DNA from 2 places in the Massilia putida genome. Region 1 is predicted to be linked to the other one. Evidence: predicted binding sites of a transcription regulator. Region 1 holds the regulator's gene; the other holds the start of a gene.
The links. Region 1 encodes NrdR, which represses ribonucleotide reductase genes. Its sites were predicted from a motif close to CACNANATNTNGTG; they were not measured.

Region 1 (15,427 bases):
GATGCGGGCCAGCGGGCCGCTCTGGTCGCGTTGGCTGCTGGCGCTCTGGTGCAAGGTGTGCAGGTTGCCGCCGGCCCAGAAGCTGCGCTCGAACTGTTCCGTCTGGCGACGCGCGGCACGGATCGCGAACAGCTTGCGGAAAATATAGGTCCAGCTCATGAGGGAAATCGCGAACAGCAGAGCCATGAGCAACTGCACCAGCACGTGGGCATGGCGGATCAGTTCAATGAATGAGAGGTCTTGGACTGCGTTCATCGGATATATATTTGGGCAAATGAATTGTCAGACGGCACGCATTTTAGCAGCGGCAAGGTCTGGAAGGGAACGGGGACGTAGCGTGACCGCATCGACACAGCCAACTTTTACATCGGCACTGGAGAGCAATGTGTCGCCGCGCCAGGCTTGCTGGGCGAACTGCACGGAGGCGCGGCCGAGCTTTTCGACGTTGAGAGTCAGTCTGACTTCGTCGTCCAGGCGCGCGGATGCGAGATAGTCGACGCTGGCACTGCGCACGACGAAGATGGCGCCTTCCTGGTCGCGCAGGGTTTGCTGATCGATGCCGAGCGAACGCAGCCATTCGGTGCGGGCGCGTTCATAAAACTTCAGGTAATTGGCGTAGTACACGATGCCGCCGGCGTCCGTATCTTCGTAGTAGACCCGAACTGTCCAGGTGAAAACTGAAGGCATTTCAGCTGCCATAAATGAAAATGGGAAATATTTTACGCCATTTCTACCAGCCATATGTGCGCTAGGGTACATATACACGGGTATAACCGGCGGACGGCCCGTTGGCGGAGCCGTCGAAACAGGGCGTGAGCAACCGCCGGCTCATGCCAAGCCAGCAACTGTAGCACTTTTTCATTTCGGATGGCGCCGCTGTTACAAAGCGAAAACAATTCGTTCGCCCGCCGACCGATTGCCGTGATCGAAGTCGACACTTCGGGGTCAGAGCCCGGTTTTGGGAAATTGCCCAAAACCGGGCTCTGACCCCGGATTCAGCTCTGGTTGCGCTTGATGTTGAGGGGGCCGTAGCCCTGGCACGTCGGCATCATCTCGATGTGGTTGATGTTGACGTGCGGCGGCAGCGAGGCGATCCAGTAGGCCGTTTCGGCGATGTCCTCGGCGGTGAGCGGTTGCGTGCCTTCGTAGACCTTCGCGGCGGCGGCGTCGTCCCGCAGGCGCACGTTCGAGAATTCGGTGCCGCCGCACAGGCCCGGCGCGATATTCGTCGCGCGCACGCCCGTGCCGACGAGGTCGGCGCGCAGGTTCAGCGTGAACTGTTCGACGAACGCTTTGGTGGCGCCGTACACGTTGCCGCCCGGGTAAGGGGTGCGGCCGGCCACGGAGCCGATGTTGATGACCAGGCCGCTGCCGCGTTCGACCATCGCGGGCAGCAGGGCGTGCGTCATCGTGACGAGACCCTTGATGTTCGTGGCGATCATCGTTTCCCAGTCTTCCAGCGGGACTTCGTACGCCGGCTTCGTGTTCAGCGCGAGGCCGGCATTATTGATCAGCACGTCGATCTGGCGCCAGGATTGCGGCAGCATCGACAGCGCTTCCTCGATCGACGCCTTGTCGGTGACGTCCATCGCGATCGGCAGGGCCGATTCGCCCAGCTCGCGGGCGAGGGCGTCGAGACGCTCCTTGCGGCGCGCCGCCAGCACCACCTGGTGGCCGTTCTTGACGAAAGTGCGCGCCATGGCGGCGCCGAATCCGGCCGAAGCGCCGGTGATGAAAACGATCATGATGGTTTACCTGGCAAGGTTGCAACCGTGAGATTGTAGCGGAAATGCCCACGCGAAGCAGGGTCGGCAGCGGGGTTGCCAGGGCGTCATCGGTTTCCTTGCCTGCCGGCCGTACAATCCCGTACAATCGGGAGTTCCATTTACATACATCTCACGTAACTGGCGAAAACCGTGCGCTGCCGTCCGATCAGGAGCGATCGGCCTGCCGGTGCGTGGCGAAGGTGGGCACCCACCGGGGAACGTGAGATTTCTCATTGCCGTTCGCCTGGGCAGCCACCGACTGGTACGCGTCTGTATCGCGGATGCCCTGCATTCTCCGGCTCCCGCCCGTTCAGCGCTCACCGTTGCCTGGTTCTCTTAACGATTGGAGTTTTTTCATGTTTGCAAAAGATCACACGCTCGCCAAGGTTGACCCGGATCTGTGGGATGCGATCCAGAAGGAAAACAAGCGCCAGCAGGACCACATCGAGCTGATCGCATCCGAAAACTACACGTCGCCGGCCGTGATGCAGGCCCAGGGCTCGCAGCTGACCAACAAGTACGCCGAAGGCTATCCGGGCAAGCGCTACTACGGCGGCTGCGAATACGTCGACGTCGCCGAGCAACTGGCCATCGACCGCGTCAAGCAGCTGTTCGGCGCCGAAGCCGCGAACGTTCAGCCGAACTCCGGCTCGCAGGCGAACCAGGGCGTGTTCTTCGCCATGCTGAAGCCGGGCGACACGATCATGGGCATGTCGCTGGCCGAAGGCGGCCACCTGACCCACGGCATGGCGCTGAACATGTCGGGCAAGTGGTTCAACGTGATCTCCTACGGCCTGACCGAGCAGGAAGACATCGACTACGAGCAGATGGAACGCCTGGCGCGCGAGCACAAGCCGAAGCTGATCATCGCCGGCGCCTCCGCCTTCGCCCTGCGCATCGACTTCGAGCGCTTCGCCCGCGTCGCCAAGGAAGTCGGCGCGTACTTCATGGTCGACATGGCGCACTACGCCGGCCTGATCGCCGCCGGCGAATACCCGAACCCGGTGCCGCACGCCGACTTCGTCACGTCGACGACGCACAAATCGCTGCGCGGCCCGCGCGGCGGCATCATCCTGATGAAGGCCGAGCACGAGAAGGCCATCAACTCGGCCATCTTCCCGGGCATCCAGGGCGGTCCGCTGATGCATGTGATCGCCGGTAAAGCGGTCGCCTTCAAGGAAGCGCTGTCGCCGGAATTCAAGGCTTACCAGCAGCAGGTCGTCAAGAACGCCAAGGCGCTGGCCGACACGCTGACCGCACGCGGCCTGCGCATCGTCTCGGGTCGTACCGAGTCGCACGTGATGCTCGTCGACCTGCGTTCGAAGGGCCTGACCGGCAAGGAAGCGGAAGCCATCCTGGGCCAGGCACACATGACCTGCAACAAGAACGGCATTCCGAACGACCCGCAGAAACCGTTCGTGACCTCGGGCATCCGCCTGGGCAGCCCGGCGTTCACGACGCGCGGCTTCAAGGAAGAGGACGCCGTCAAGGTCGGCAACCTGATCGCCGACGTGCTGGACAACCCGCACGACGCCGCGACCATCGACCGCGTCAAGGCCGAAGTCAAGAAACTGACCGACAAATACCCGGTCTACGAAGCGTAATGCGATAGCGGGGGCGCCCTTGTGGCGCCCTCTACACTCCCATGAAATGTCCGTTCTGTCAGCATGAAGACACCCAGGTCCTCGATACCCGCGTATCCGAGGAAGGCGACGCCATCCGGCGCCGGCGCCGCTGCGCCGCGTGCGACAAGCGCTTCACCACCTACGAACGCATCGAGCTCTCGATGCCGTTCATCGTCAAGAAGAACGGCAGCCGCACCGAATACGAATCCTCCAAGCTGCGCGGCAGCCTGATGCTTGCGCTGCGCAAGCGTCCCGTGGCGGCCGAAGCCATCGACCGAGCCGTCGCGTCGATCGAAGAAAAACTCCTCACCAGCGGCCGGCGCGAAGTCGACACGGGTCATGTCGGCGAACTGGTGATGCAGGAACTCAAGCGCCTCGACAAGATCGCCTACATCCGCTTCGCCTCCGTCTACAAGAACTTTGAAGACCTGGCCGAGTTCCAGGAAGCGATTGCCGAAGTGGGCCAGCCGCGTAAATAAGCGCGTCCATTTTCCCCATCTTTAGTTGCATCCCTGCGGTTGAGCCAGCACACGGCTCGCCCGGGCTCGACTGTTACCTTGTCAGCTTCGAAAAACGATAAGCTGGAGGTCGTCGATGCGGTCGCTGCCGGGTTCGTCATTGCGCGTGCGCGCCGGGTTCACGCTGGTGGAAGTGCTCGTCGCGCTGTTCGTGGTTGCGGTGGGCATTGCCGGCGCGGCCGCGTTGCAGGCGCTGGCCGTGCGCTCGTCGCGCGATGCCGCGCACCTGGCCGAAGGCACCCGGCTGGCGCGGTCGCTGGCCGAGCGCATGCGCGCGAATCCCCACGCATTGGCGCTGCCCGATGCCGACAATCCCTATCTGCAGCTCGATTACGACGCCGGCAGCGGCGCGCCGACGGCATCCGGGTTGTGCTACGCGGACGCGGCCTGCGACGCGGATGAGCTGGCGCGCTTCGACCTGTACGAGGTGTCGGAAGCGCTGGCGGCCACCTTGCCCGGCGGGCGCATCCGCGTGTGCCGCGATGCCGGACCGCCCGCCTGGTCCTGCGACGCCGGGGACGGGGCGCCGCTGGTCGTCAAGGTCGGATGGCGTGCACCGGGCGAGACGGCGACGGCTGCGCCGAAGGTGATGCTGCCGCTGGCGGGAGCGGCACGATGAGACGGTCCGTCCGCCAAGGCGGCATGATGCTGGCCGAGCTGATGGTGGCGCTGGCCGTCGGCCTGGGCGTCGTGCTGGCGGCCGGGCGCCTGCTCGTGCTGGCGAACGGCGCGTACGCGGCCCAGGTCGAGTCGTCCGCGGTCGACGATGGCGGACGTTTCGCCGTCGACCTCATTGCCCGCGCCGTGCGTCAGGCGGGCGCCGTCGACGTCGCGACACTGGCCGATCCGGCGTCCGATGCCGCGCCGGCGCGCCTGGCCGGGCTGGATGCGCGCACGCTGTCCCGCACGACGCCGGGCCTTTCCGATCCGCTCCCGGCCGCCATCAACGGCAGCGACGTGCTGGCCATCCGTTTTCCCGGCGCGGATGGCGACGCCATCGACTGCGCGGGCTTTCCGGCTGCCGCGGGGGAGGAGGGCTGGAGCATCTTCTACGTGGCGCGCAACGGCGAGGGCGAGGCCGAATTGCGCTGCAAATACCGTGGCGCCGCGCACTGGAGCGCGGACGCGCTGGTGACCGGGGTCGATGGCTTCCAGGTCCTGTACGGCGTGGACACGGACGATCCGCCCGACGGCGTGGCCAATCGCTACCTGAACGCGGCGGCAGTGGATGCGCTCGATGCCGAACTGGCCAGCCTGGGCGAGGCGGAATTCAACCGCCGCACCCACTGGAAGCGCATCGTCGGCGTGCGCGTGGGCCTGCTGCTGCACGGGAGCCGGCCCACGCGCGCGGTGCCCGGCAGCGCGCGCTACGACCTGCTCGGCGCGGGCTATGCGGATGCCGCCGGTGCGGACGATCCCGGCAGTTCGCTGGACGAAGCCCGCATGACGCCCGACCTGCGGCGGCGCGAGCGGCGGCTGTTCACGTTCACGGTCGCGTTGCCGGCGCCGCCATCATGAAGACGCGCCGCTCCGAATCCGGGCTGGCCCTCGTCTGCGCGCTGATGCTGATGCTCGCGGCGATGGTGATTGGCCTGGCCGTCGTGCGCGGCGGCTTCGTCCTGCTGGCTGCCGCGCGCAACGAACGCGACCGCGACGTGGCGTGGGCCGCGGCCGAGGCGGCCTTGCGCGATGCCGAGCACGACATCGCCGGCGCGGCGGATGCGCCACCGGACCGCGCCGCGCATTTCAGCCCGGCGGGGGCAGGCGCCTTCGTCGACGGCTGCGGGCGCGGCGAGGACGATCGCGGCCTGTGCCGGGCCCGGTCGCCGCCCGCGTGGCAGACGCTGGACCTCACGGCCGGGAACAACCCGGCGCTCGTGCCGTACGGCCGCTTTACGGGCGCCACGCTGGCCATCGGCCACGGCGTGCTGCCCGCGCGGCTGCCGGCCTATGTCATCGAGCGGATCGCGCCGCCCGGCGCCACCGCGCGGCAGGGCGGTTTTTATCGCATCACGGCCATCGGCTTCGGGAGCCGGATAGCGACGCGGGTCGTGCTGCAGTCGCTGTACCGCTTGCCGCCGCCGAATGGAAACGCGGACGGACATGAAGGAGGCAATGGCAATGGAAACGCACACGGGGACGGCCATGACGACGGCGACGGCAACCCGACGACCCGGCCGCAACAGCGCCAACTCCCCGCCGGCCGCATCGGCTGGGGCGAAATCGCGAACTGGGCCGAGCTGCACGCACATACCCGGCCATGACATTCGATCCCTTGCACCAAGCCCGGGCTTCACCCTGGTCGAACTGATGATCGTCGTGGCCATCGTCGGCATCCTCGGGGCGCTCGCGTATCCGACCTACGCCGGCTACATCGTGCGCACGCGGCGCACCGAAGGGGAGGTGGCGCTGATCGAAGCCATGCAGCGGCAGGAGCGATATCATGTCCAGCACAACACCTACGTCGCCTTCTCGGCGGACGAGTCCGGTGCGGACGGGTTCACGTGGTGGTCGGGCGCCAATGCGTCCGCCAGTGCCTACGAACTCGATGCGCATGCCTGTCACGGGCGCGACATCGCGGCGTGCGTCGAGATCCGTGCCCGTCCCGGCACGGCCAGGGTCGACGCGCGCTTCCGCGATCCCGACTGCGGCGTGCTGACCCTGGACAGCACCGGACGCCAGGGCGAGCAAGGCACGGGGGCGCGATGTTGGCCGTGACGTGCTGCGGCGCGCGGGCCCGCGGCGTGTCGCTGCCGGAAATGTGCATCGTGCTGGCCGTGGCGGCGTTATCGTTGGCCATCGCCGCGCCCGACCTGCGCGATCTCGTGCGTACCCAGCAGTTGAAGGCGGCAACGGGCGACCTGTTCGCGGCGATCGATCTCGCGCGGGCCCAGGCGCTGGCGCGCGGGCGCCAGATCAAGCTGGTGCCGCTGGATCCTCGCGGCGCCGACTGGCGCCGGGGCTGGCGCGTGGTCGACGAGCACGACGATGGCGAGCCGGCTACGGATGAGCTGATCGCGGAGCATGGTCCGCTGGCGCCCGGCATCGCCGTCGGCTTCGCCTTCACGAATGTCGCACCGCCGTACTATATCGCCTACAATGGCGCGGGGCGCAGTTGCGCCGACGGCAACAGCGCGGCGGCGCGCTGGGGAACGGTGTCGCTGTTTCACGGCGGGCACATCCGCCGTATTAAAATCAATATGCTGGGCCGGGCGCGCGTGTGCGATCCGGCGCGCGATGCGGGTTGCGACGGCGCCGCGGCACCGCAGTGAACAACGTAGCGAGACCGGAAACGAGAGTGCAGATACAGAGCGATACCGACGGCATGGCGCTGGCCCTGGAATGGGCGGCGAAGGGGATGTACATCACCGCGCCCAACCCGCGCATCGGTTGCGTGATCGTGCGCGATGGCGTCGTCATCGGCGCCGGCCACACGCAGCCCGCCGGCCAGGCCCACGCCGAGATCCAGGCGCTGCGCGATGCCCAGGCGCGCGGCAACGACGTGCGCGGCGCCACCGCCTACGTGACGCTGGAGCCGTGCAGCCACTACGGGCGCACGCCGCCGTGCTCGAACGCGCTGATCCAGGCGGGGCTCGGCCGCGTCGTCGCGTCGATGGTCGACCCGAACCCGCTCGTGGCGGGGCGGGGGATGGCGCAGCTGGAAGCGGCCGGGATCGACGTCAGCGCGGGCGTGCTGGCGAAGCAGGCGTACGAACTGAACATCGGCTTCTTTACGCGCATGCGCCATGGCCGGCCGTGGGTGCGCCTCAAGACGGCGGCCAGCCTGGACGGCGTCACGGCATTGGACAACGGCGAAAGCCAGTGGATCACGAGCCAGGAGGCGCGTGCGGATGGCCACGCGTGGCGCGCGCGCGCGAGCGCGATCCTGACCGGCATCGGCACGATCAAGGTCGACAACCCGCAGCTGACCGTGCGCGGCATCGACACGCCGCTGCAGCCGCGCCGCGTGATCGTCGACAGCCGCCTCGACATCGGGACGGGCGCCTGCATCCTGCAGGGCGAGCCGTGCTGGATCGTGGCCGCCGTGCCGCAGCGGGAAAAAGAAGCGGCGCTGCGGGCGATGGGGCATGAGATCATCATGCTGCCGAATCCGTCCGGCAAGGTCGACCTGCCGGCGCTCATGCGCGAGCTGGGCCGGCGCGAGATCAACGAGCTGCATGTCGAGGCCGGTTCCAAGCTGAACGCGTCGCTCGTGCGCGAAGGCTGCGTGGACGAGCTGCTCGTGTACCTGGCGCCCAGCCTCGTCGGTCCGGGACAGGGGATGTTCGCGCTGCCGCCGCTGGCGCGCCTGGCGGACAAGCTGCCGCTGCATTTCCATGGCGTGGCCCAGGTCGGCCCCGACCTGCGCATCATGGCGCGTTTCCGGCCGGACGAAGACCCGAACCGCCACGCCTGACACCGATACAAGTAAAAGCAAAGGAAGAGAGTATGTTCACCGGAATCGTCGCTGCCGTCGGCAGCATCAAATCGGTCACCCCGCTCGCGGACGGCGCGGATGCGGGCGTGCGCCTCGACATCGACGCGGGCGGCCTGCCGCTGGGCGACGTCGCGCTGGGCGACTCGATCGCCATCAACGGCGCCTGCATGACCGTCGTCGAGAAGACGGACAGCGCGTTCGCCGTCGACGTGTCGCGCGAGAGCCTGAACCGCACCGTCGGCCTCGACCAGCCGGGCGAAGTGAACCTGGAAAAGGCGCTGACCTTGGCCGAGCGCCTGGGCGGGCACCTCGTCTCGGGGCACGTGGACGGGCTCGGCGAGGTGCACAGCTTCGAGCAGGTGGGCGAGTCGTGGAAACTCGTCATCGACGCACCGCGTGAGCTGGGCAAATACCTGGCCTATAAAGGTTCCGTCGTCGTGAACGGCGTGTCGCTGACCGTCAACAGCGTCGAGGACATCGATGGCGCGGGTCAAGCGTGCTGCCGCTTCTCGATCAACCTGATCCCGCACACGATCGCCGTCACGACGCTGAAGCACCTGCGCGCCGGCGCCAAGGTCAACCTGGAAATCGACCTCATCGCCCGCTACGTGGAGCGCATGCTCAGCGCAGCCAAAGCCTGACCAGGGATATTTGGCGTAGACTTCCCGCTGGCATTTATTCCAGCGTAGGCGGGGCATTCGCGCGCGTCTTTACGTTGGCATCCACAACGACAACAAGGACGAGACGATGACCCTGGACACTCCCAAGCATGGCAAGACTCTGGCGCGCGGCGCGGCGTTGATCACGCTGCTCGCGGCGGCGGGGTTTGCTTCGGCCGACCCGGCCGGCATCCGCACCTACCGCACGCTCACGATGGCGCCGGGCGGCGACCGTATCGCGGCCGTCGAAGCGGTGGAGGGGGAGGCGAAGACGGGGCCGCGCGTCGTCGTGCGCGACACGGCCACGGGCAAGGTCGCGTCGACGTGGCAAAAGGCCGACTGCGCGCAATGCAAGCTGGAATCGCTGGCCTGGTCGCCGGACCAGAAGACGTTGGCCGCGATCGTCACCGACCCGAAGGCGGGCACGGCCGCCGTCATGCTGTTGCGCGACGGCCGGACGACTCTGCTCATTACCGTGAAAGGCGTCGCCGGCACCGTGCGCTGGTCGCCGGACGGGCGCCAGGTCGCGTTCCTCGCGACGGTCGGCGCGAAAAAGCTGGCGGGCGCCGTCGAAGCGGGCGCGCGCCGGATCGGCGAGATCGGCCTCGCGCAGGAAGAGGACGAGCAGCGCATCGCCATCGTGCCGGTAAGCGGCGGCGCGGGCGGTGGTGATTATCGTCTGGTGTCGCCGGGCGACACCTACATCTACGAATACGACTGGACGCCGGACGGCAAGGGCTTCGTGGTCACGAGCGCGAAGGGCAATGGCGACAACAACTGGTGGATCGCCACGCTGGGCCATGTCGACGCGGTCAGCGGCCGGCTGCGCGTGATCGCGGCGCCGAAGATGCAAATGAACATGCCGCACGTGTCGCCGGACGGCCGCACGGTGGCGTTCATCGGGGGCCTGATGAGCGACTTCGGCTCCGTCGGCGGCGACGTGTATACGGTGCCGCTGGAAGGCGGCGGCGAACCCGTCGACGTGACGCCGGACTACAAGGCCACCTTCAACGGCATCGCGTGGCGCGGCAAGGAATTACTGGCGTCCGTGCTGGCGGGCAGCGACGCCGGCATCGCCGCGATCGACCCGGACGCGCGCGCGACGCGCATGCTGTGGCAAGCGCCGGTGGGCGTGTCGGCCGGCCGCGACGGCCGCTTCGTGTTCAGCGCGGACGGCCGCGTGGCCGCGTCCGTGACGGAAGACTTCGAGCACGCGCCGCGCATCGTCGCGGGACGCCTGCCGGAACTGGTGCCGATCACGCGCGACAACGACGGCTTCGCGCCGCAGGTGGCCGCGCGCAGCGTCGGCTGGACCAACGAGGGGTTCAGCGTACAGGGCTGGCTGGTCGGGCCGCGCAATGTCGACGCGGGCAAAACCTATCCGATGATCGTGCAGGTGCACGGCGGCCCCGCGTCGGCCGTGTCGCCGCGCTACGTGTCCGGCGGCGACAGCGGCAATGCGCTCGTGCGCGACCTGGTGAAGGAAGGCTATTTCGTGTTCATGCCGAACCCGCGCGGCAGCTATGGCCAGGGCGCGGCGTTCACGCGGGCGAACATGCGCGACTTCGGCGGCGGTGACTGGCGCGACATCCTGGCCGGCGTCGACGCGGCCATCGCCCGGGCGCCGATCGACGGCAACCGCCTCGGGCTGATGGGCCATTCCTACGGCGGCTTCATGACGATGTGGGGCGTCACGCACAGCCAGCGCTTCAAGGCCGCCGTGGCCGGCGCCGGCATCGCCAACTGGATCAGCTATTACGGCCAGAACGGCATCGACCAGTGGATGGTGCCTTACTTCGGTGCGACGATGTATGACGATCCCGCGATCTACCGCGCGGCTTCGCCCATCGAATCGATCAAGGCGGCGCGCACGCCGACGCTGATTTATGTGGGGGAGCGCGACGTCGAGTGTCCGCCGGCGCAGTCGTTCGAGTTCTGGCACGCGCTGCGGGCGCTGGGCGTGCCGACCACCTTGCTCGTGTACGACGGCGAGGGCCACGCGTTCCGCAAGCCGGAGAACCAGCGCGATCTGCGCGCGCGCGAGATCGCCTGGTTCAACAAATATCTGTAGGTGGACAGCTTTGCTGTCCTCGCGTTCAACGTTCGCCGGCATGATTCGACGTGTCCCAGGTCGCGTTCAACGTTCGCCGGCGCGAATACGACGTGTCCGGGGTCGCGTATCACCGCGTGGACGGCGAGCCGTCCACCCTACGAACGGGGCTTCTTGTCAGTCGCGTTCCTGGCCTGGGCGGCGGCGGCCTTCGCTTCCGGATTCAACACCACCTGCACATAGTTCTCCGTGTTCAGGTAGCGCTGCGCCGCCCGCTTCACGTCGTCCACGGTCAGGTTCTGCACCTCCTTGTCGAACGTGAGGATGGTGCCGGGGTCCGTGCCTTCCGTCAGCGACGTCTGCAGCGCGGCCAGCCAGTACGTGTTTTCCTGCAGCGACTTGCGGTAGGTCTGCAGCCAGTTCGTCTTGACCTTGTCCAGGTCGGCCTGCGTCGGGCCTTCCGTGCGCATGCGCTCGATCTCGGCGAAGGTCGCGGTCAGCACCTTGTCGACGTTGTCCGGACCGGTCGGCAACTGCACGCCGATCGTGTAGTGGCTGTACGGGATGCGCGTCATCGAGCCTTCCATGCCGCCGCCGTAGATCAGGCCCAGTTTTTCGCGCAGCACGTCGATGATGCGGATATTCATGACTTCCGTCAGCGCGGACAGGCGCAGTTCTTCCAGTTCCGTGACGTCGGTCGGGCCGGTAAAAGTCAGCGACACGGTGCTGCGGTCTTCCGAGCCGCTGTTCACTTCACGCTTGACGACGCCCGACACGGGACGGATGCCGAGGTCGCGGTAGGCGGTCGGGATGTCCGGCGTCGGCAGGCTGCCGAGGTAGGTCGCGAGGAGCGGCTTGATGGCGGCCGGGTCGAAGCTGCCGACGAAGATGAACGTCAGGCCCTTGGCGCTGGAAAAGCGCTGGCGGTAGATGGCGATCGCGCGGTCGAGATCGATCTTCGTGATGTCGTCGGGACGCAGGGCACGCGGTGCGCGCGGGTTATTGTTGTACAGCGTGGCCAGCACGGTGTCGCCGAACAGGGCGCCCGGCTGCGACAGGCGGTTGCGCGCCAGTTCCATCTGCTTGCCGATAAACGATTTATACAGATCCTCGTCGCGGCGCACGCCGGCGAACTTCAGCCACACCATCTGCAGCATCGTCTCGACGTCGGTGGCGCCCGCGGTGCCCGCGACCACGTCCGTGTTGTTGCCCAGGCCCGCGCTGACGGACGCCGCCTTGCCGGCCAAGATCTTGCGCATGTCGAGCGGCGAGAAATCCTTCAAGCCCATCGCGGCGACGATCGTGTCGGCATAGCGGGCGTTGAACATGTCCTTGTCGTCGAACAGGCTCTGGCCGCCGAAGCGGGCGGCGCTCATCAGGACCTGGTCGTTGCGGAACGTCGTCGGCTTGAGGATCACCTTGACGCCGTTCGACAAGGTCAGCCGGGTCAGGCCGAGGCTCTCGTCGCGGCTCTCGTCGACGATCTTGCCGGGCGCCGGCGGGTGCTCCATCAGGTGCGCGGCCACGGCTTTTTCGTCGTGCGCCTGCACGTCGCGCTTTTCCGCGGCCGCGACGGCGGCGAGCAACTGGTCGCCGGTCGGGATGGCCGCGTCGCCGTCGGCCTTGGTCGAGCCCGTGTAGATCACGAGCTTGCCGGAGTCGGCCGGGATGGTTTTGGCCGCATACGCGTTGATCTCGGCCAGCGTGATGCCGGGCACCATGTCTTTCACGTAGCGGTATTCGGCGTCGATGCCGGGGATCGATTCGCCTTCGAGGAAGTTGCGCATCAGTTCGGACGCGTGGACGGCGGAATCGGTCTTGTCGCGCTCGTTCCAGGCGCGCTCGTAGGTGCGCATCATCGTCTTCTTCATGCGGTCCAGCTCGGCCGCCGTGAAGCCGAAGCGGCGCGCCCGCTCGTTCTCTTGCACGAGCGCGTCGATGGCGACGGTGGCGCCGCTCATGCCGAGCGCGGCCATCGCATTGTACGAACGGTAGCGCGGCGTCAGGCGGGAGAGGGCGCTGCTGGCGCCGATGAAGGGCGGTGTCGGCAGCTGCGACAGTTCCTGCAGGCGCTGGTTCAGCATACCGGCGAACAGCGCTTCGATCAGTTGCTCGCGGTAGCCGCGCAGCGTCTCGCGCTCGTGGAAGGCGCGCACCGGGTAGCGGATCAGGATCGATGCCGGGCCCGCTTCCTTGTCGGTGACGACGAGCGCTTCGTTGTCGGTGCGGGGCGGGATCTTCGCGTAGTCGCGCGGGCGCTCGTGGGCCGGGTTCTTGAGACCCGCGAAATGACGGCGGATCAATTGCTCAGCTTTTGCGGGATCGATGTCGCCCACCGCGACGACGGCCATCAGGTCCGGGCGGTACCAGTCGCGGTAGAAGCGGCGCAGGGTGTCCGGCTTGAAGGTGCGGATGACGTCTTCCTGGCCGATCGGCAGGCGGTCGGCATAGCGCGAACCGTTATAAATCTTCGGCATCAGCACTTTCTGCATGCGGTCGCCGGCGCCCTTGCCGAGGCGTGCCTCTTCGAGGATGATGTCGCGCTCCTTGTCGATGTCGGCATCCGTCAGGGTCAGGCCATGCGCCCAGTCTTCCAGCACGAGGAAGGCTTTGTCGAGGTCGTCCTTGCGGTCGGCCGGGACCGGCAGGATGTAGACGGTCTCGTCGAACGACGTGTACGCGTTCAGGTCGGCGCCGAACTTCACGCCGATCGATTGCAGGTACGAGACCAGCTCGTGCTTTTTAAAATGGCGCGAGCCGTTGAAGGCCATGTGCTCGGTGAAGTGGGCCAGGCCCTGCTGGTCGGCGTCCTCGAGGATGGAGCCGGCCTTGACGACGAGGCGCAGTTCCAGCTTGTGCTCGGGCATGCGGTTGCGCTGGATGTAATAGGTCAGGCCGTTGTCGAGCTTGCCGACCTTCACCTGGGCCCCGACCGGCAGCGGATCGTCCAGCTTCAGGGACGCGCCCGGCGCCAGGCCTTGCACCAGCAGGGCGGCGACGAGGAAAGAAATGCGGGCGATTCGGATGAGCATGCGGCGACGTCCTCAGCACGGAAAAAAATCATTCTACCTTGCCCGGCAGGCGCCACACTTGTAAATGAGTATGATGTAACGCACGGCCGGCACGGCGTGTCGTTGTCATTATGCAACGAAACAATGGGTCGAGAGTGGTAGTGGGACTCTAACGTCGACGGCCTGCGGCGGGGATACGGCCGAGGACCGGCAAATCCTTTAAAATAGCGGATTTCCGCACCAGCCGGTCTGCAATCGAGGAATCCCACATGCCCATCTCCACCACCCAGGAAATCGTTGACGAATTGCGCGCCGGGCGCATGGTCATTTTGGTCGACGAGGAAGACCGCGAGAACGAAGGCGACCTGGTGCTCGCCGCCGAACACGTCACGCCCGAGGCCATCAACTTCATGATCCGCCACGCGCGCGGCCTCGTCTGCCTGACCCTGTCCGAGGAGATCTGCGACCGCCTCGAACTGCCGATGATGACGACCCGCAACGGCACGTCGTTCGGCACCAACTTCACCGTCTCGATCGAGGCGGCGGAAGGCGTCACGACGGGCATCTCGGCCGCCGACCGCGCCCGCACCATCCAGGTGGCCGTCGCGAAGGATGCGAAGCCGGAAGATCTCGTCCAGCCGGGCCACATCTTCCCGCTGCGCGCCGTCAAGGGCGGCGTGCTGATGCGCGCCGGTCATACGGAAGCGGGCTGCGACCTGACGGAAATGGCGGGCCTGACCCCGGCGTCCGTCATCTGCGAGATCATCAAGGAAGACGGCACGATGGCGCGCCTGCCGGACCTGCTGGAATTCGCGCAGGAACACGGCCTCAAGATCGGCACCATTGCCGACCTGATCCACTACCGCAGCCAGAACGAGACGCTCGTCGAACGCGTGGCGGAGCGTGCGCTGTCGACCGTGCACGGCGAGTTCAAGCTGGTCGCCTTCCGCGACAAGCCGAGCGGCTCGGCGCACCTGGCCCTCGTGCACGGCGCGCCGCAGGAAGACCGCGAGACGCTCGTGCGCGTGCACCAGCCCGTGTCCATCCTCGACCTGCTGGACAGCACCTCGACGTCGCACTCGTGGAATCTCGCCGCCGCCATGCAGGCCGTGCAGCAGGCGGAAGCGGGCGTCATCGTCCTGCTCGACTGCGCCGAAACGGCCGACGAACTGTTCGCCCAGTTCGAGGACAAGCCGGTGCGCCCGGTCGGCCGTGCGTCCAACCTGGACCTGCGCACGTACGGCATCGGCGCGCAGATCCTGCGCCAGCTCGGCGTGCGCAAGATGAAGCTGCTGGCCAACCCGCGCAAGATGCCGTCCATGGCCGGCTTCGACCTCGAGGTGACGGGCTATTTGGCGAA
Region 2 (15,427 bases), 2.8 Mb from region 1:
GCGGCGCAGCGGGCGCAGCAGCGGGTCGTTGAGGGCGTGGACGAACGGCGCCAGCGGCGCGTGCGGATTGATCCAGCTGAAGATCACCTCGATGATCAACAGGCCCATGAAGCCGTACAGGATCCAGTCGATCAAGCGGAACAAGGCGATCAGCACGACCGCCTGGCCGCTCGTCCCGGCCAGCAGCAGGATCGACGACGCGGCCAGCACGACGAGGAACGCCCCGAGCAGGCTCGCCCAGTCGTAACCACCCATGCCCGGCACGAGGCGGCGCAGCGGGCGCACGAGCCAGTCGGACAACGTGAACGTAAATTGCGCGACGGACGCCGGCGGACGCACGCGGATCACCTGCATCCAGAAACGCAGCAGCAAGACTCCACCCAGCACACCGGCCACGGTATCGACGATCAATTTAAGAATGGGCAGCACGACGACTCCTTGAAAAAAAACCGCTGTGTGAAAGCTCACACAGCGGTATTTTGCCTGAACCAGGCAGGAATGGCTTACGGACGGCTGCTCGTCGGGAACGGCCATGCTGCCGGTGCGATTACCGATTTGGCGGCCGGCGCCGGGCTTGCGGCCTGGGTGGCGCTGTCCTTGCCGTCGGTCTTGGCTTCGGTCTTCGTCTCGGCTTTCGCTTCAGGCTTGGCTTCCGGTTTCGCTTCCGGCTTGGCTTCAGCCTTGGCTGCCGCGGACTTCTTGGCGGCCGGCTTCGCGGCGGCTTTCTTCACTGCCGGCTTGGTCTCGGCGCTTTTGGCGGCGGGAGCGGCGGCCTTGGTGGCAGCGGTTTTGGTCGCAGCGGGCTTGGCGGCGGTCTTGGCGGCAGCGGTTTTGGTCGCAGCAGGCTTGGCGGCGGTCTTGGCGGCAGCGGTTTTGGTCGCAGCAGGCTTGGCGGCGGTCTTGGTCGCAGCGGTTTTGGTCGCAGCAGGCTTGGCGGCGGTCTTGGTCGCAGCCGGCTTCGCAGCGGCGGTCGACTTGGCAGCAGTCTTCTTGGCAGCCGGTTTGGCGGCGGCGGCCGGCTTGGCAGCAGTCTTCTTGGCAGCCGGTTTGGCGGCGGCGGTCGACTTGGCAGCAGTCTTCTTGGCAGCCGGTTTGGCGGCGGCGGTCGACTTGGCAGCGGTCTTCTTGGCAGCCGGTTTGGCGGCGGCGGTCGACTTGGCAGCGGTCTTCTTGGCAGCCGGTTTGGCGGCGGCGGTCGACTTGGCAGCAGTCTTCTTGGCAGCCGGTTTGGCGGCGGCGGTCGACTTGGCAGCAGTCTTCTTGGCAGCCGGTTTGGCGGCGGCGGTCGACTTGGCAGCAGTCTTCTTGGCAGCCGGTTTGGCGGCAGCGGTCGACTTGGCAGTAGTCTTCTTGGCAGCCGGTTTGGCGGCGGCGGTCGACTTGGCAGCAGTCTTCTTGGCAGCCGGTTTGGCGGCGGCGATCGACTTGGCGGCAGTCTTCTTAGCAGCCGGTTTGGTTGCGGCCGGCTTGGTGGCTGCGGTTTTGGTTGCAGCGGCTTTCTTTGCAGCCGGTTTGGCGGCGGGCTTGGTTGCAGCCGATTTAGCCGGCGCTTTCGTTGCAGCAGCTTTCTTCGCGGCCGGTTTGGCGGCGGCTTTAGCGGCTACGGTTTTGGTTGCGGGTTTATCAGCTGCTGCTTTTGCGGCCGGTTTGGTGGCGGCTTTTGCAGCCGACTTGGCTGCTGGTTTTTTCGCGGCGGTTGCCATTTTCTGTTCTCCTTCTCTGCGATGAGAAATTACGCTACATGGTTTGAACCCGTCCAACCCGGTCTGCTTGGTCGGGCGAATTATTCATCGGCGCAAACGCTTTGTTTGCGTCAATGAATCCGGCACAGCCGAACTGCCGCGGCGATTCGATAAAACCCGCAAAACTTCCGGGCATTCATCTCCGATTTACGCTATACTGTATTTTCATACAGTAGATTCAATCGGTGCTGCTCAACCTCCACAGCAGTCCAGCTATCGTCGTCGCCGACGACCGAAACGACTAAAGTCCGATGGTTCAGTGCGCTGTCCACATCGCAGCCCGTGCGCCGCGAAAAGAAAAAGCCGCCATACCCGACATTTATCAGGCAATGCGGCTTGTTCTTTTCGCTAAGCTTACGTGCATACTGAATGAATCAGCGTCCCATTTTTGATCGGTTTGTTTCCCGTTCGACGTTCCGAAAACCGGCGTCTTCACGTTTTGACAAATTCAATCACGTAAAGTACACGAAAACCTTGTCAGTGCGCAACCCGCACACAGTATTTTTCATGTCTTTTATAGGACAAACCAGCGATTACATCAACCGAAACGATCGCTGCGATAACATTTGATTCGTTCTTCGCTCTGCTCAGTCTCCAAAAACAAGCGCGCAAATCGATGCGCATTACCTTGCTACCATTTCGCATAAAGCCTTTAAATAAAGGCGCTATACAGAATTAACCCTCCGCCGCACTAATGCGCAGCAAGTCCATCTTGCACAGCCACGCGAGTCCGCGCAGCAAAGTCGACCGGTCGCACGGTCCGAGCGCATCGAGCAGCTCGTCGACCTGCGTCGGACGCGATTCGATGGACCCGAAGATCTGTCCGAACTCTTCCAACGTCGGCAGCGACGCGTGCGCGAAGCGGTTGATCGCGAGTTCGCGATACTGGCGCAACAGCGCGAGCGACGCGTCCGGCGCGAGCTCCACCATCGACGTCGGCGTGATGAGCATCGTCGGATACGTGGCGAACAGTTCGAACGGATCGAGCCTGTCCGGCACGGCCGCCGGCAACGCCGGACCGAGTGCCGCATCGGCGCGGCGCCGCTCGTCGAGCTCGCGCCACAACGCGCGGTAGCGCCCGAACACGACGGCCCAATCGAACTCGGCGCGCACATGCCCACGCGCGTTCTCGCCCAGCCGGCGCCGCAGCGCCTCATCGCCGGCGAGGCGCGCGCACGCCTGCGCGAGCGCCGCGCCGTCCACGGCCACCGCCTGACTCGTATGACCGCAATACGCGTCGTAGCTGTCCACGCCATCGTCGTAACGCTGCGCGAGATCAAGTCCGGCGCCCGCGGCCGGCATCACGGTCGGGATGCGGTAGCCGTCCACGCCGTCGCGCACCGTGTCGCGGTAGCCGTTCCAGTCGCTGACGATGCATGGCAGCCCGGCCGCCATCGCCTCCAGCGGCGTGAGGCCGAACGTCTCCTGCACGTTGTCCGCAAGCGAGATGAAGACGTCGGCGGCGGCCCAGGCGTCAAGCTGGTTCGCGGCCACGCGGCCGTCCAGCACGGACAACTTCACGGATGGGCACAGCTGCGCGGCCGCCTCGTGGAAGGCCTTGTCGATGGCCTCGTTGGCGAACCAGCCGCACAACACCAGGTGCACCCGCCGGCCCTGTTGCGCCGCCTTGTCGAGGGCCGTGAACATCTGCTGCGGATGGGCCTTGGCGTGGAACGACAGGCGGCCGAAGAACAGGAAGGCGCAATCGCCGTCATCGAGCCCCAAGCGCCGGCGCACGGTTTCGCGGCGCGCGGCATCGATGTCGAAGTCGGCGCCGTGCACGCCGAGCGGGATCAGGGGCAGCTGCGGCAGCTCGAAGCGCTGGGCCCCGAGGCGCGCGCCCAGGTACTCGGCCTGGCGCTCCAGCAGGCGGCGCACGCTGTCGCGCACGACGCGCGACGTGCAGATCACGGCATCCCAACTGCGCACGGGCGCGACGAGCAGGTTCGCGAGGCTCGTCATCACGGCGTGGCTGGCCGTCGTGTGCGTGATGCCGCACAGGCTGTAGCGGCGCTCGCCGATGCCGTGCCGGCGCCACGCCAGGCGCTCGATGCCGGGCGCGGGGTAATAGAGCGTGCCGTAGCGCTCCAGGTCTTGCGGGCGGCCCTGGGCTATCCATTCGGCCTTGCCTGCGTACCCGTACTCGCGCAGCAGGCGCTCGCCCTCGGCCGCGTGGGCCTGGCCGCCGGCGAAGCAGCCGACCGCCGCGAGGCCGGGCGCGGTCGCGATGGCGCGCAGCAGGCCGGCGCCGGCGGCCTGGCGTCCCATCAGGCGCGGGCCCGACGTCGAGTAGCCGTCCGGCGCGTAGTGGAAGGCGAAGCGGTCCGTCATGCGGCCTCCTCGTCCACGCGCCCGGCGCCGGGCAGGGGCTTGAGCAGGTCGAGGTAGACCGGCAGGCCCACCGTTTCGAAATCGTAGCGTGCGAGCACCGTCGCGCGGCCTGCGAGGCCGATGCGGGCGATCTCGTGGCGGCGCGCGATGAGGTCGAGTGCGCGGTCGGCGAGCCGCGCGACGTCGAAGAACGGCGTGAGGAAGCCGTTCTCGCCGTCACGGATCACTTCCTGCACCGGCGCCGTGCTCGAGCCCAGCACCGGCACGCCGACGGCCATCGCTTCCAGCATCGACCAGGACAGCACGAACGGATACGTCAGATAGACATGCAGGCTCGCCACCTGCAGCGCGCTGCGGTAGGTGGCGTACGGCACCTTGCCGAGGAAGTGCACGCGCGACCAGTCGACGGCATCAAAGCGGCCGTCCAGCTCGGCCTTGAGCGCCTCGCGGTAGCTCGCGTGACCCTGCGGCGGACGGCGGCCGTAGCTGACGCCGTCGCCGCCGATGACGACGACCTGCAGCTCGGGATTCCCGGCCAGCAGGCGCGGCAGGCTGCGCATGAAGACGTGGAAGCCGCGGTAAGGCTCGAGGTTGCGCGCGACGAACGTCAGCACCGGCTGGGCGCGCGTGAGCACGGCGCCACCAGGCAGCACCAGCTGCGCGCACGGATCGGGGCCGAGCTGCTGCGTGTCGATGCCTTCGTGCACCTCGCGGATCTTGGCGCGCAACTCGGGCGGATGCACGCCGAGCTGCCAGCGCGTGGGCGCGACGCCGTCGTCGGCCGCCAGCAGCGACTGCATCAGCACGGAGTTCTTGATGCGGATGCGCAGGCGGTCGTCGAAGCTCACCGGGTACTCGGGATCGAAGCCGACGTCCAGTCCGTCCGCGGCCCACCAGAACTCGCAGAACACGACGAGGCGCGCGCGCGGGAACACGTCCTTGACGAACAGGCCCTCGCCCCAGCCCGGGTGGCATACGACGACGTCGGGCACGAAGCCTTCCTGCTTCAGCGCCACGCAGACGCGCGCGACGGCCTGGCCGCGGCGCACGCATCCTTCGAAATGACGCAGGTAGTGATGGGTCTTCTCGCCCGGACCGTCCGGTTTGGCGTAGCCGATCACGCGCAGTTTCGGGCCCGCCGGTTCGCGTCGCACCGCAGTCTCTTCGCCGATCGCGACCACTTGATAGTCGGGCCGCGTCTGCAGATACCGCATCAGCCGGCGGAACTGGCCCGGCAGATTCTGGTGGATGAAGAGAACTCGGATCATGACGTTCGGTTCGCGTGGCGACAACGACAAGTTGGAATTGAACGCATGATAGCCTCAGACTTCACCGAGTGGCGCGACGCACACGCAAAAATCGTGACGAATGCGTGCGTTGCGCCACGCAAGAAGGCATCGACGTGTCGCCGGAGGTACGGATGAAGGTCCGCGATGGCGATCGCGGACCGTGCACATCGACCACGGCATGCGCGAGGTCCGGGCGTGCGACGAAGGCATCGATCACGTCCTTCGTCGCTTCGCGACAGCACGCGCGCCGCGACACCGATGCGCATGCTATGAAATTTCCTGACCTAAACCTCACCTCTGCACTCGGTCTCTCAATAGAGCGGATCGCCGAACGCCTCCTTCAACCATGTACGCAGGGCGCGCAGCTTCGCGGACGGATTGGCCGTCCGCGTGCGCGATGTAGATGTACTCCTGTTCGGCCTCGATGCCGACGTCGATGACGCGCAAGGTCCGCGCCTTGATGGCGGCGCCGACGATGAAGACCGGCAGCAGCGCGATGCCCAGTCCGGCGATCGCGGCGTCGCGCATCATGTCGCCGTTGTTCAGCACCATGCCGGGCCGCCCGCGCCCGACGCGCGTCTCGCCGTGCTGCGCGAAGCGCCAGTCGGCCCGGACACGGTGCATATCGAAGATGCCGCGATACCATTCCCTTCGAGTTCTTCCGGCGAACGCGGCGCGCCATGCCGGTCCAGGTAGGCGGACGCGGCGACGAGCACGCGCCGCCTGCCGCCAGCTGCCACGCGACGAGGCAGATGTCCGCGATCGGACCGTGGCGGATGACGGCATCGAAGCCATCCGACGTCGCGTCGCCCCGGCGGTCGTCCAGCTCCAGCGTCAGCTGGATGTCGGGGCACTTCGCGAGAAAGGGATAGGGCGCGGGGCCCAGGTGCATGCGGCCGAACGTCACCGGCGCGGCGATGCGCAGCGGGCCGCTCAGTTGGCCGCGCCGTTCGGCCAGATCGGCCGCGGCCTCCTGCACGTCGCGCACGATGCGCGCGGCGCGCGCGAGGAAGGCGGCGCCGTCTTCGGTGCGCGAGAGCTTGGGCGTCGACCGCTGCAGCAGACTCGCGCCGAGCGACCGCTCGAGCTCGACGAGGCGCTCGCTGACGACGGAACGCGACACGCGCAGCCGGCGCCCCGCTTCGCTCAAGGAACCGCTGTCGGCCGCCGTGACGAACGTGGCGACGCCTCCCAGTTTCATGTCCGGTGATACGTTTGTTCGGCGTTTCCGGATTGCTGTTGCGGTATTCGACGACTAGTCCGGCTGCCCATCCTAAACCATACTGGCCTTCACCTCGAGGGCATTCAGCGACGGCCAGGTGGCCTCCCCCGCCGGGAGAAGCCTTTCATGTTCCATCGTATCGCAGCCGTTCTTTCGCTGTCCCCGGCGCTGAGCCATCCCGCCGGCGCCGCCGCCCAACCCTTCCCGCCCGCGTTCAAGGCCCGGACCATCCAAACCGGCGACGTCACGCTGCACGTGTGCGCCGGCGGGCACGGTCCGGCCGTCGTGCTGCCGCACGGTTTCGGCGCCACGGCGCCGTGTGGCCGCCGCTGGCCGGCCGCCTCGCGGCCAACCATGCCCTCGTCGTGCCCGACCTGCGCGGCATGGGCCTGTCCTCGCCCCCGGCCGGCGGCTACGACAAATGGACGCAGACGGGCGACATCCGCGCCGTCCTCGACAAGCTCGGCATCGGCCACGCCGTCGTCATCGGCCACGACATCGGCACGATGGTGGCCTTCGCCTGCGCGTCCCGCTATCCCGACAAGACGAACCGCCTCGTCGTCATGGACGCGCCCGTGCCCCGGATGCCGCCGTGGGAGCAGATCGTGCCCAATCCGCTGCTGTGGCACTTCTCGTTCGGCGGCCCGGACGCCGAGCGCCTCGTCACCGGGCGCGAGCGCATCTACCTGGACCGCTTCCGGAACGAATTCGCCGGCGACCGGAAGAAGGTCGACGAAGCGACCCCGCACTTAAAGAGGGTCGACGAAGCGACCCATACTTATTATGCGAAGCGGTATGCCCGTCCCGGCGCCAGGCACCCGGCCTTCGCGCAATTCCTCAGTTTTCCCAAGGATGCCGAGACCAACCAGAAGGTCGTCGACCACAAACTCCCCATGCCCGTGCTGGCGATCGGCGGCGCCAAGTCGTTCGGCGTCAACGAGGCCCTCGTGATGCGCAATGCGGCGACCAACGTCAGCGAAGAGGTCGTTCCGGATGCGGGGCACTGGCTGATGGAAGAAGCGCCGGAGGCATTGACGTCGGCGCTCCGAAGTTCGTCGACGGAAAATAAAAAAGCCCGCCGGGTGGCGGGCTTCGTCGGGCGCGGGCGGGCGATCCGGGATCAGTCCCAGTTCAGCGCACCGCCGGTCTGGTACTCGGTCACGCGCGTCTCGAAGAAGTTGCGCTCCTTCTTCAGGTCGATCATCTCGCTCATCCACGGGAACGGATTTTCTTCGTTCGGGAACAGCGCATCGAGGCCGATCTGGACGGCGCGGCGGTTCGCGATGAAGCGCAGGTAGCCCTTGAACATGGCTGCGTTCAGGCCCAGCACGCCGCGCGGCATCGTGTCTTCGGCGTAGCGGTATTCCAGCTCGACGGCCTTCAGGAACAGCTGCTTGATCTCTTCCTTGAACTCGGTCGTCCACAGCTGCGGGTTTTCCATCTTGATCGTGTTGATCAGGTCGATGCCGAAGTTGCAGTGCATCGATTCGTCGCGCAGGATGTACTGGTACTGCTCGGCGGCGCCCGTCATCTTGTTCTGGCGGCCCAGCGCCAGGATCTGCGTGAAGCCGACGTAGAAGAACAGGCCTTCCATCAGGCAAGCAAACACGATGATCGAGCGCAGCAGCTTCTGGTCGTTTTCCAGCGTGCCGGTGTGGAACGTCGGATCGTTGATGACCTCGATGAACGGGATCAGGAACTGGTCCTTGTCGCGGATCGACGGGATCTCGTTGTAGGCGTTGAAGATTTCCTTCTCGTCCAGGCCCAGCGATTCCACGATGTACTGGTAGGCGTGCGTGTGGATCGCTTCCTCGAATGCCTGGCGCAGCAGGTACTGGCGGCATTCCGGCGCCGTGATGTGGCGGTAGGTGCCCAGCACGATGTTGTTCGCGGCCAGCGAGTCGGCCGTCACGAAGAAGCCGAGGTTGCGCTTGACGATGCGGCGCTCGTCTTCGGTCAGGCCGTTCGGGTTCTTCCACAGCTCGATGTCGCGCTGCATGTTCACTTCCTGCGGCATCCAGTGGTTGGCGCAGCCGGCGAGGTATTTGTCCCACGCCCACTTGTACTTGAACGGGACCAGCTGGTTGACGTCGGTCTTGGCGTTGATGATGCGCTTGTCGTCCGCGTTCACGCGCTTGGCGACGTCGGCGGCGCTGGCTTCAGAGTTGGCGGCGGCAGGGGCCGGCGCGGCGGCCGGTTCATCGTCCCAGGAGAGAGCCATGATGTTTTCCTTCTTGAGTTCTTGTAGTGGCAGCGCCCGGCGGTGCCGGGCGGTGCGTGTTTCACGTCAGGGTATACAGTCCGCTTATTGGCAAGCTTCGCACTCGTCGAAGCCGGCATCGCCCGGACGCAGGTAGCAGGCGGCGCCTTCGACGACGTCCGGCGTCGGTGCCGGAGTGGCCGGCGCCGGAGCGGCAGCCGGAGCCGCCGACAGGCCGCCGTCGACCGCCACGGCGTTCAGCGCGCCGGTACGGGTGGTCGACTTCTCCATGTGCGTCGCGGCGATCGTGCGCAGGTAGTACGTCGTCTTCAGACCGCGCAGCCAGGCCAGTTTATAGGTCTCGTCCAGCTTCTTGCCCGAGGCGCCTGCCATATAGATGTTCAGCGACTGGGCCTGGTCGATCCACTTCTGGCGGCGCGACGCGGCTTCCACCAGCCACTTCGGATCGACTTCGAACGCGGTGGCGTAGATGTCGCGCAGGTCTTGCGGGACGCGGTCGATGCGCGACAGCGAGCCGTCGAAGTATTTCAGGTCGTTGATCATGACCTCGTCCCACAGGCCGCGCGCCTTCAAGTCGCGCACCAGGTACGAGTTGATCTCGGTAAATTCACCCGACAGGTTGGACTTCACGTACAGGTTCTGGAACGTCGGCTCGATGCAGGCGGAGACGCCGATGATGTTCGAGATGGTCGCGGTCGGGGCGATCGCCACGCAGTTCGAGTTGCGCATGCCGAACTGCTTGATGCGATTCCGGACGATGTTCCAGTCCATCGACTCGGACGCGTCCTGCTCGAGATAGCCGCCGCGTTCGTCAGCCAGCAGCTTGATCGAGTCCTGCGGCAGGATGCCGCGGTCCCACAGCGAACCTTCGTACGACTGGTAGCGGCCGCGTTCCTCGGCCAGCTCGGTCGATGCCAGGTAGGCGTAGTAGCAGACGGCTTCCATCGAGCGGTCGGCGAATTCCACGGCCTTATCCGACGCGAACGGCACGCGCATCATATGCAGGCAGTCCTGGAAGCCCATGATGCCCAGGCCGACCGGACGGTGGCGCAGGTTCGAGTTCTTGGCCTTGTCGACCGCGTAGTAGTTGATGTCGATGACGTTGTCGAGCATGCGCATCGCCGTGCGGATGGTCTTCTGCAGCTTGACCACGTCCAGGCCGTCGCCCTTCATGTGGGCCGGCAGGTTCACGGAGCCCAGGTTGCAGACCGCGATTTCGTCTTCGTTCGTGTTCAGCGTGATCTCGGTGCACAGGTTCGACGAGTGCACGACGCCCACATGCTGCTGCGGCGAACGGATGTTGCACGGATCCTTGAACGTGATCCACGGGTGGCCCGTTTCGAACAGCATCGACAGCATCTTGCGCCACAGGTCGAGCGCCTGCACCTTCTTGTGCACGGTCAGCTCGCCGCGCGCGGCCTTCTCTTCGTACTTCAGGTAGGCTTCCTCGAAGGCCTTGCCGACCTTGTCGTGCAGGTCCGGCGCTTCCGACGGCGACAGCAGGGTCCACTCGCCCTTTTCCATCACGCGCTTCATGAACAGGTCCGGAATCCAGTTTGCGGTGTTCATGTCGTGCGTGCGGCGGCGGTCGTCGCCCGTGTTCTTGCGCAGGTCGAGGAATTCCTCGATGTCCAGGTGCCACGTTTCCAGGTAGGCGCAGACGGCGCCCTTGCGCTTGCCACCCTGGTTGACGGCGACGGCGGTGTCGTTCGCGACCTTCAGGAACGGCACGACGCCCTGCGACTTGCCGTTCGTGCCCTTGATGCGCGAGCCGAGCGCGCGCACCGGGGTCCAGTCGTTGCCCAGGCCACCGGCGAATTTCGACAGCAGCGCGTTTTCCTTGATGGCGTCGTAGATGCCTTCCAGGTCGTCGGCGACGGTGGTCAGGTAGCACGACGACAGCTGCGAGCGGCGGGTGCCCGAGTTGAACAGCGTCGGGGTCGAGCTCATGAAGTCGAACGTCGACAGCAGGTTGTAGAACTCGATGGCGCGCGCTTCGCGGTTGTCCTCGCGCAGCGCGAGGCCCATCGCGACGCGCATGTAGAACGCCTGCGGCATCTCGATGCGGGTTTCGCGGATGTGCAGGAAGTAGCGGTCGTACAGGGTCTGCAGGCCGATGTAGCCGAATTGCAGGTCGCGGTCGGCGACGATGGCGCGGGCCAGCTTCTGCAGGTCGAACTTGCCCAGTTCCTCGTCCAGCAGCTCCGCGTCGATGCCCTTGGCGATATATTGCGGGAAATAGGTGATGTATTCGGCGGCGGCGCCGGCCTGCGGCACGTCCTTGCCGAAGATCTCCTTGCGGATCGAGTGCAGCAGGATGCGCGCGGTGACCTGGCTGTAGGCCGGATCCTTTTCCATCAGCGCGCGCGCGGCCAGCACGGCCGACTTGTGCAGTTCCTCGACCGGCACGCCGTCGTACAGGTTCTTGACCGTCTCGGCCAGGATGGCGTCGGCGTCGACGTGCTTTTCCAGGCCGGCGCAGGCGGCGTTGATCAGGGACGAGACTTCGTTCATGTCGAGCGGGCGGCGCACGCCGCCGTCGACCACGGTGAACTGCGGCGTGGCGATCTGGGTGCCGCCATTGGCTTCCTTGGCGGCGCGGCGCTCTTCCATGCGCTTGGCGCGGTACAGCACGTATTCGCGCGCGACGTCATGCTCGCCCGAGCGCATCAGGGACAATTCCACCTGGTCCTGCACATCCTCGATGTGGAAGGTACCGCCGTTCGGCTGGCGGCGCACCAGCGCCGCGACCACGTTGTTCGTCAGCTGCTCGACCAGTTCGCGGATGCGCGCCGACTCGCGGCCGCTCTCGCCGTTCACGGCCAGGAACGCCTTCGACATCGCGACGGCGATCTTGCTCGGTGCGAACGGCACCACGGCGCCGTTGCGGCGGATGATGCGGTAGTCGTTACCCGCGACCAGTTCGGCCGCGTTCTTGCCGGCCGCCGATCCTGCTGCGACGTGCGGATTGATGGAAATGTCCGAAGATGTTTGCATTGAGCCTCCCAGCATGGCGTTCACGAACTGCCACCGCCTTCACGAATTTGTAGATGGACCCGCGATGAATCCGGGGAAAGCTGCCAACTCATCAAAATTAGCAACTCGATAACTTTTCGCCGATAAAAATAGGAGCAGCAATGTTGAGAAAAAAGCTTTGCGCCCCTACTCCTTCTGTTCGGCATTAAGGCCGTTGACCACTAGATGTAGTAGACAACGGCCTTACAGACCTAATTGTAGTCGATGTACGGAATTTTTAAGAGCTCTGCTACTAAGATTTTTTTCTTGACATCGATCAGACCCGATACCTGAAGCCTCCACGGCGAAGTAAGCGCTAACATCGATTTTATGGCGCGATTTTCCGTGCTTACTATTCGTGCAAAAACCGACCGTTTGGCTTTGCTGCGTTGGCGAAAAGGCCACGACCGGGTCAGGGTTCGGGCGCATGAATGTCCAGTTTCTGCATCTGGTAACGGAGCTGGCGCACGCTGATGCCGAGCAGGCTGGCGGCCTGCGTGCGGTTGAACTGGGTTTGGTTCAGCGCGCGCAGGATGATGTCGCGCTCGACCTGGCTCAGGTAGTCCGGCAGATTGCTCGGCAGCGCGTCGTCGGCGAGCGACGGGGGCGGCGCGGCCGGCTCCGTCGCCGAGGGCGCCGGGGCCGGGGCCTGAGCCTGGACATCGGCAACCGGCACGACGGCCGCATCGCCCAGCTTCGCCCCTTTCAGCAGCAGATCGCCCACCTCGATCACGCCATCGTCGGCGAAGGCGAGCGCCCGCTCCAGCACGTTTTCCAGCTCGCGCACATTGCCCGGAAAGGCATAGCCGCGCAGCGCCTCGAGCACGCCGGGACCGAGGCGCGCGCCGCCGGGGCCGGCCAGGCGCGCGAGGATGGCGTCGACCAGGAGCGGCAGATCGTCCAGGCGCTCGCGCAGCGGCGGCAGCGTGAGTTCGATGACGTTCAGGCGGTAGAACAGGTCCTGGCGGAAGCTGCCGTTCTCCACGCATTTGGCGAGGTCCTTGTGCGTGGCGCTGATGATGCGCACGTCGACCGGTTCCTCGACGGTGGCGCCGATCTTGCGCACGCGCCGCTCCTGGATCGCGCGCAGCAGTTTCACCTGCATCGCGAGCGGCAGGTCGGCCACTTCGTCGAGCATCAGGGTGCCCCCGTTGGCGGCCTGGAAGAAGCCGTCGCGCTCGTCGTTCGCGCCCGTGAACGCGCCCTTGCGGTAGCCGAAGAACTCCGCCTCCATCAACGCCTCGGGAATCGCGCCGCAGTTGACGGCGACGAACGGCTTGCCGGCGCGCGCGCCCTGCGCGTGGATCTCGCGCGCGGCCAGTTCCTTGCCGCTGCCCGATTCGCCGTTGATCGCGATGGGCGCCTGCGAGCGCGCCAGCCGCGCGATCTGGGCGCGCAGCGCCTGCATCGCGGGCGATTGCCCGATCAGGCGCGACGTCCCGTCCGCATTGGCGCTCGCGGGAGCAGCCGCCGGGTCGGACAATTTCAGCGCGGCGCGCACCATCGCGCGCAGGTCGTCCAGCACGACGGGCTTCGACACGTAATCGAACGCGCCGGCCTTGAGCGCCACGACCGCATTCTCGGCGCTGCCGTACGCGGTGATCACGGCGATGGGCGTGCATTTATGATTGGCCGCCACCTCGCGCACGAGTTCCAGCCCCAGGCCGTCGGGCAGGCGCATGTCCGTCAGCACCAGCGCATACGGTTTCTGGCCGAGCAGCGCGCGCGCTTCGCGCACGGTCGCCGCGCTGTCCACGTCGAGCCCCATCTTGAGCAGGGTGATCTCGAGCAGCTCGCGCAGGTCGGGTTCGTCGTCGACCACCAGGATGCGGGGTGAGCTCATGGCTTTCTTTCCGTGACGTTAAAGGGATGCGGCGAAGGTGATCACGAAGCGCCCGCTGGCCTCGCCCGTGCCGTCGCCGGCAGCACCGGGCCGGACGTCCTCGGTGCGGTATTCGTAGTCGAGCATCGCGCCGTTGTTCAGGCACAGCTCGCGCGCCAGGTACAGGCCCAGGCCCGTGCCCTTGCTCGACGTCGTGTAGAACGGTTCGAACAGGTGCGCCCGCACTTCCGGCGTGATGCCGGGGCCGTCGTCCTGCACGTGCAACTCCATGCGCCCCGTGGCGTCGAGCACGGGGACCACGCGAATGCTGGCCGGCTTGCCGCTCGCGTAGCGGATCGCGTTGCCGAGCAAATTCACGAGCACCTCGCGCAGGTGCAGGCCGTCGAAACGCACGCTGCGCCCGTGCGCCTCGCCCACCCATACTATATCACCGGCCAAACCGTGCATTTCCGTGAACTCGGCGCGCAGCTCCGGCAAGAAGTCGTCGAGCGCCACGGGCGTGCCGTTCGGCTGCACCTTGCGCGACAGTTTCAGGATGTCCTCGACCATGCGGTTCACGCGCGCCACGTTGTCGTTCACGATGCGCAGCAGGCGCACCTCGGCCGGCCCGTGCAAGTCTTCCGCCAGCAGCGAGGTCGCGTGGCCGATCGCCGACAGCGGATTCCTGACCTCGTGCGCGATGCTGGCCGTCAGGCGGCCCATCGATGCCAGCTTGAGTTGCTGCGCCTGGTTTTCGATGGCGCTCACGTCCTGCAGGAACACGAGGCTGCGCTCGGCCGCGCCTTCCGGCGTGTCGACGCGCGCGAAACGCAGCTTGAGGTGCACCGGCTGGTCGAGGCGGCCGCGGATCGCCCCTTCGGTCTCGTGCCAGCGCTTGATCGTGACGTAGCCGCCCGTCGCCGCGGCCGGCGCGTCCGTGGAGCAGCCGACCCAGGCCGCGAAACTCTGCGCCACCGGCTCGAGCGCCGGCACGTCGGACAGCAGGAACGCGTTGCCGTCCTCGCCCGGCTGCGTCTCCAGCCCGAGCATGCGGCGCGCCGCCGGGTTGCCGCCGAAGACGGTGCCGTCGCGCCCGAGCACGAGGATGCCGTCGGCGACGTCGTCCACGACGATGCGGTAGATCGCCTGCTGGATGCGCAGGTCGGCGCCGCGGCGCGCGGCCAGTTCTTCTTGTTTGATGAGCCGCGCAGCCAGGCGGTTCAGCACCAGCACCACCGCGAAGAACGCGGCGCCGGTGAGCCCCGCCTGGGTCAGCGGCGGCTCGCCCCCGCGCACGAAGATCTGCCAGGCGCTTTCACCCAGCACGAACAGGGACGCCAGCGCGGCCGAGAACAGGGCCAGCAGCAGCGGCGCGAGGATCGCGGCGCCCGCGAGCGGGAACAGATACATCAGCGCGAGGCCGCTGCGCATGCCGCCGGCGGCCAGGTACAACAGCGAGATCGCGACGATGTCGACGACGACCTGGCCGGACAGCTGCCACAGGAAGCGCCGGCGCCAGCGCTGGGCGACGGCGGCGAACAGCAGCGCCGTCAGCACGTACGTGATGCACGTCTCGGCATACAGGGCGCCGTCCAGGCGGCCGCGCCGCACGTCCACGGCCAGGTAGAGCAGCAGCACGAGCGCGATCACGATGCGCGTGACCGTCAGCGTCTGCAGCGAGCGCCAGAACGTCGAGCGCGACTCGGCGGAAAGGGGCAACCAGGGCGCCATGCGGCGGCTTACCCGGCCTGCTGCTGCGCCTCGCGCGCGTGCGCCGTGCCGCAG

Region 2: BVG12_RS16230 (ribonucleoside-diphosphate reductase subunit alpha) is a predicted target of NrdR. The motif match lies at 12,001-12,014, and genes of this name have one in related genera.

What each region holds. Positions count from the first base shown of each region.
Region 1 covers NZ_CP019038.1:5,994,146-6,009,572, forward strand. Annotated here, with positions in the region: gene tolQ (protein TolQ) at 1-255, opposite strand, end outside; gene ybgC (tol-pal system-associated acyl-CoA thioesterase) at 283-687, opposite strand; gene BVG12_RS28875 (SDR family oxidoreductase) at 996-1,745, opposite strand; ZMP/ZTP riboswitch at 1,891-2,023, shown strand; gene glyA (serine hydroxymethyltransferase) at 2,123-3,370, shown strand; gene nrdR (transcriptional regulator NrdR) at 3,412-3,870, shown strand; gene pilV (type IV pilus modification protein PilV) at 3,986-4,528, shown strand; gene BVG12_RS28895 (PilW family protein) at 4,525-5,427, shown strand; gene BVG12_RS28900 (pilus assembly PilX family protein) at 5,424-6,173, shown strand; gene BVG12_RS35570 (type IV pilin protein) at 6,175-6,627, shown strand; gene BVG12_RS28910 (GspH/FimT family pseudopilin) at 6,615-7,181, shown strand; gene ribD (bifunctional diaminohydroxyphosphoribosylaminopyrimidine deaminase/5-amino-6-(5-phosphoribosylamino)uracil reductase RibD) at 7,208-8,326, shown strand; gene BVG12_RS28920 (riboflavin synthase) at 8,359-8,988, shown strand; gene BVG12_RS28925 (S9 family peptidase) at 9,095-11,077, shown strand; gene BVG12_RS28930 (M16 family metallopeptidase) at 11,215-14,088, opposite strand; gene ribBA (bifunctional 3,4-dihydroxy-2-butanone-4-phosphate synthase/GTP cyclohydrolase II) at 14,337-15,427, shown strand, end outside.
Region 2 covers NZ_CP019038.1:3,154,303-3,169,729, forward strand. Annotated here, with positions in the region: gene BVG12_RS16190 (YggT family protein) at 1-429, opposite strand, end outside; gene BVG12_RS16195 (histone H1-like repetitive region-containing protein) at 504-1,703, opposite strand; gene BVG12_RS16200 (glycosyltransferase family 4 protein) at 2,418-4,073, opposite strand; gene BVG12_RS16205 (glycosyltransferase family 4 protein) at 4,070-5,341, opposite strand; gene BVG12_RS36010 (hypothetical protein) at 5,703-6,248, opposite strand; partial or broken gene BVG12_RS36015 (LysR family transcriptional regulator) at 6,441-6,563, opposite strand; partial or broken gene BVG12_RS16220 (alpha/beta fold hydrolase) at 6,711-7,630, shown strand; gene BVG12_RS16225 (ribonucleotide-diphosphate reductase subunit beta) at 7,705-8,805, opposite strand; gene BVG12_RS16230 (ribonucleoside-diphosphate reductase subunit alpha) at 8,890-11,802, opposite strand; gene BVG12_RS16235 (sigma-54-dependent transcriptional regulator) at 12,233-13,663, opposite strand; gene BVG12_RS16240 (sensor histidine kinase) at 13,682-15,361, opposite strand; gene BVG12_RS16245 (PP0621 family protein) at 15,382-15,427, opposite strand, start outside.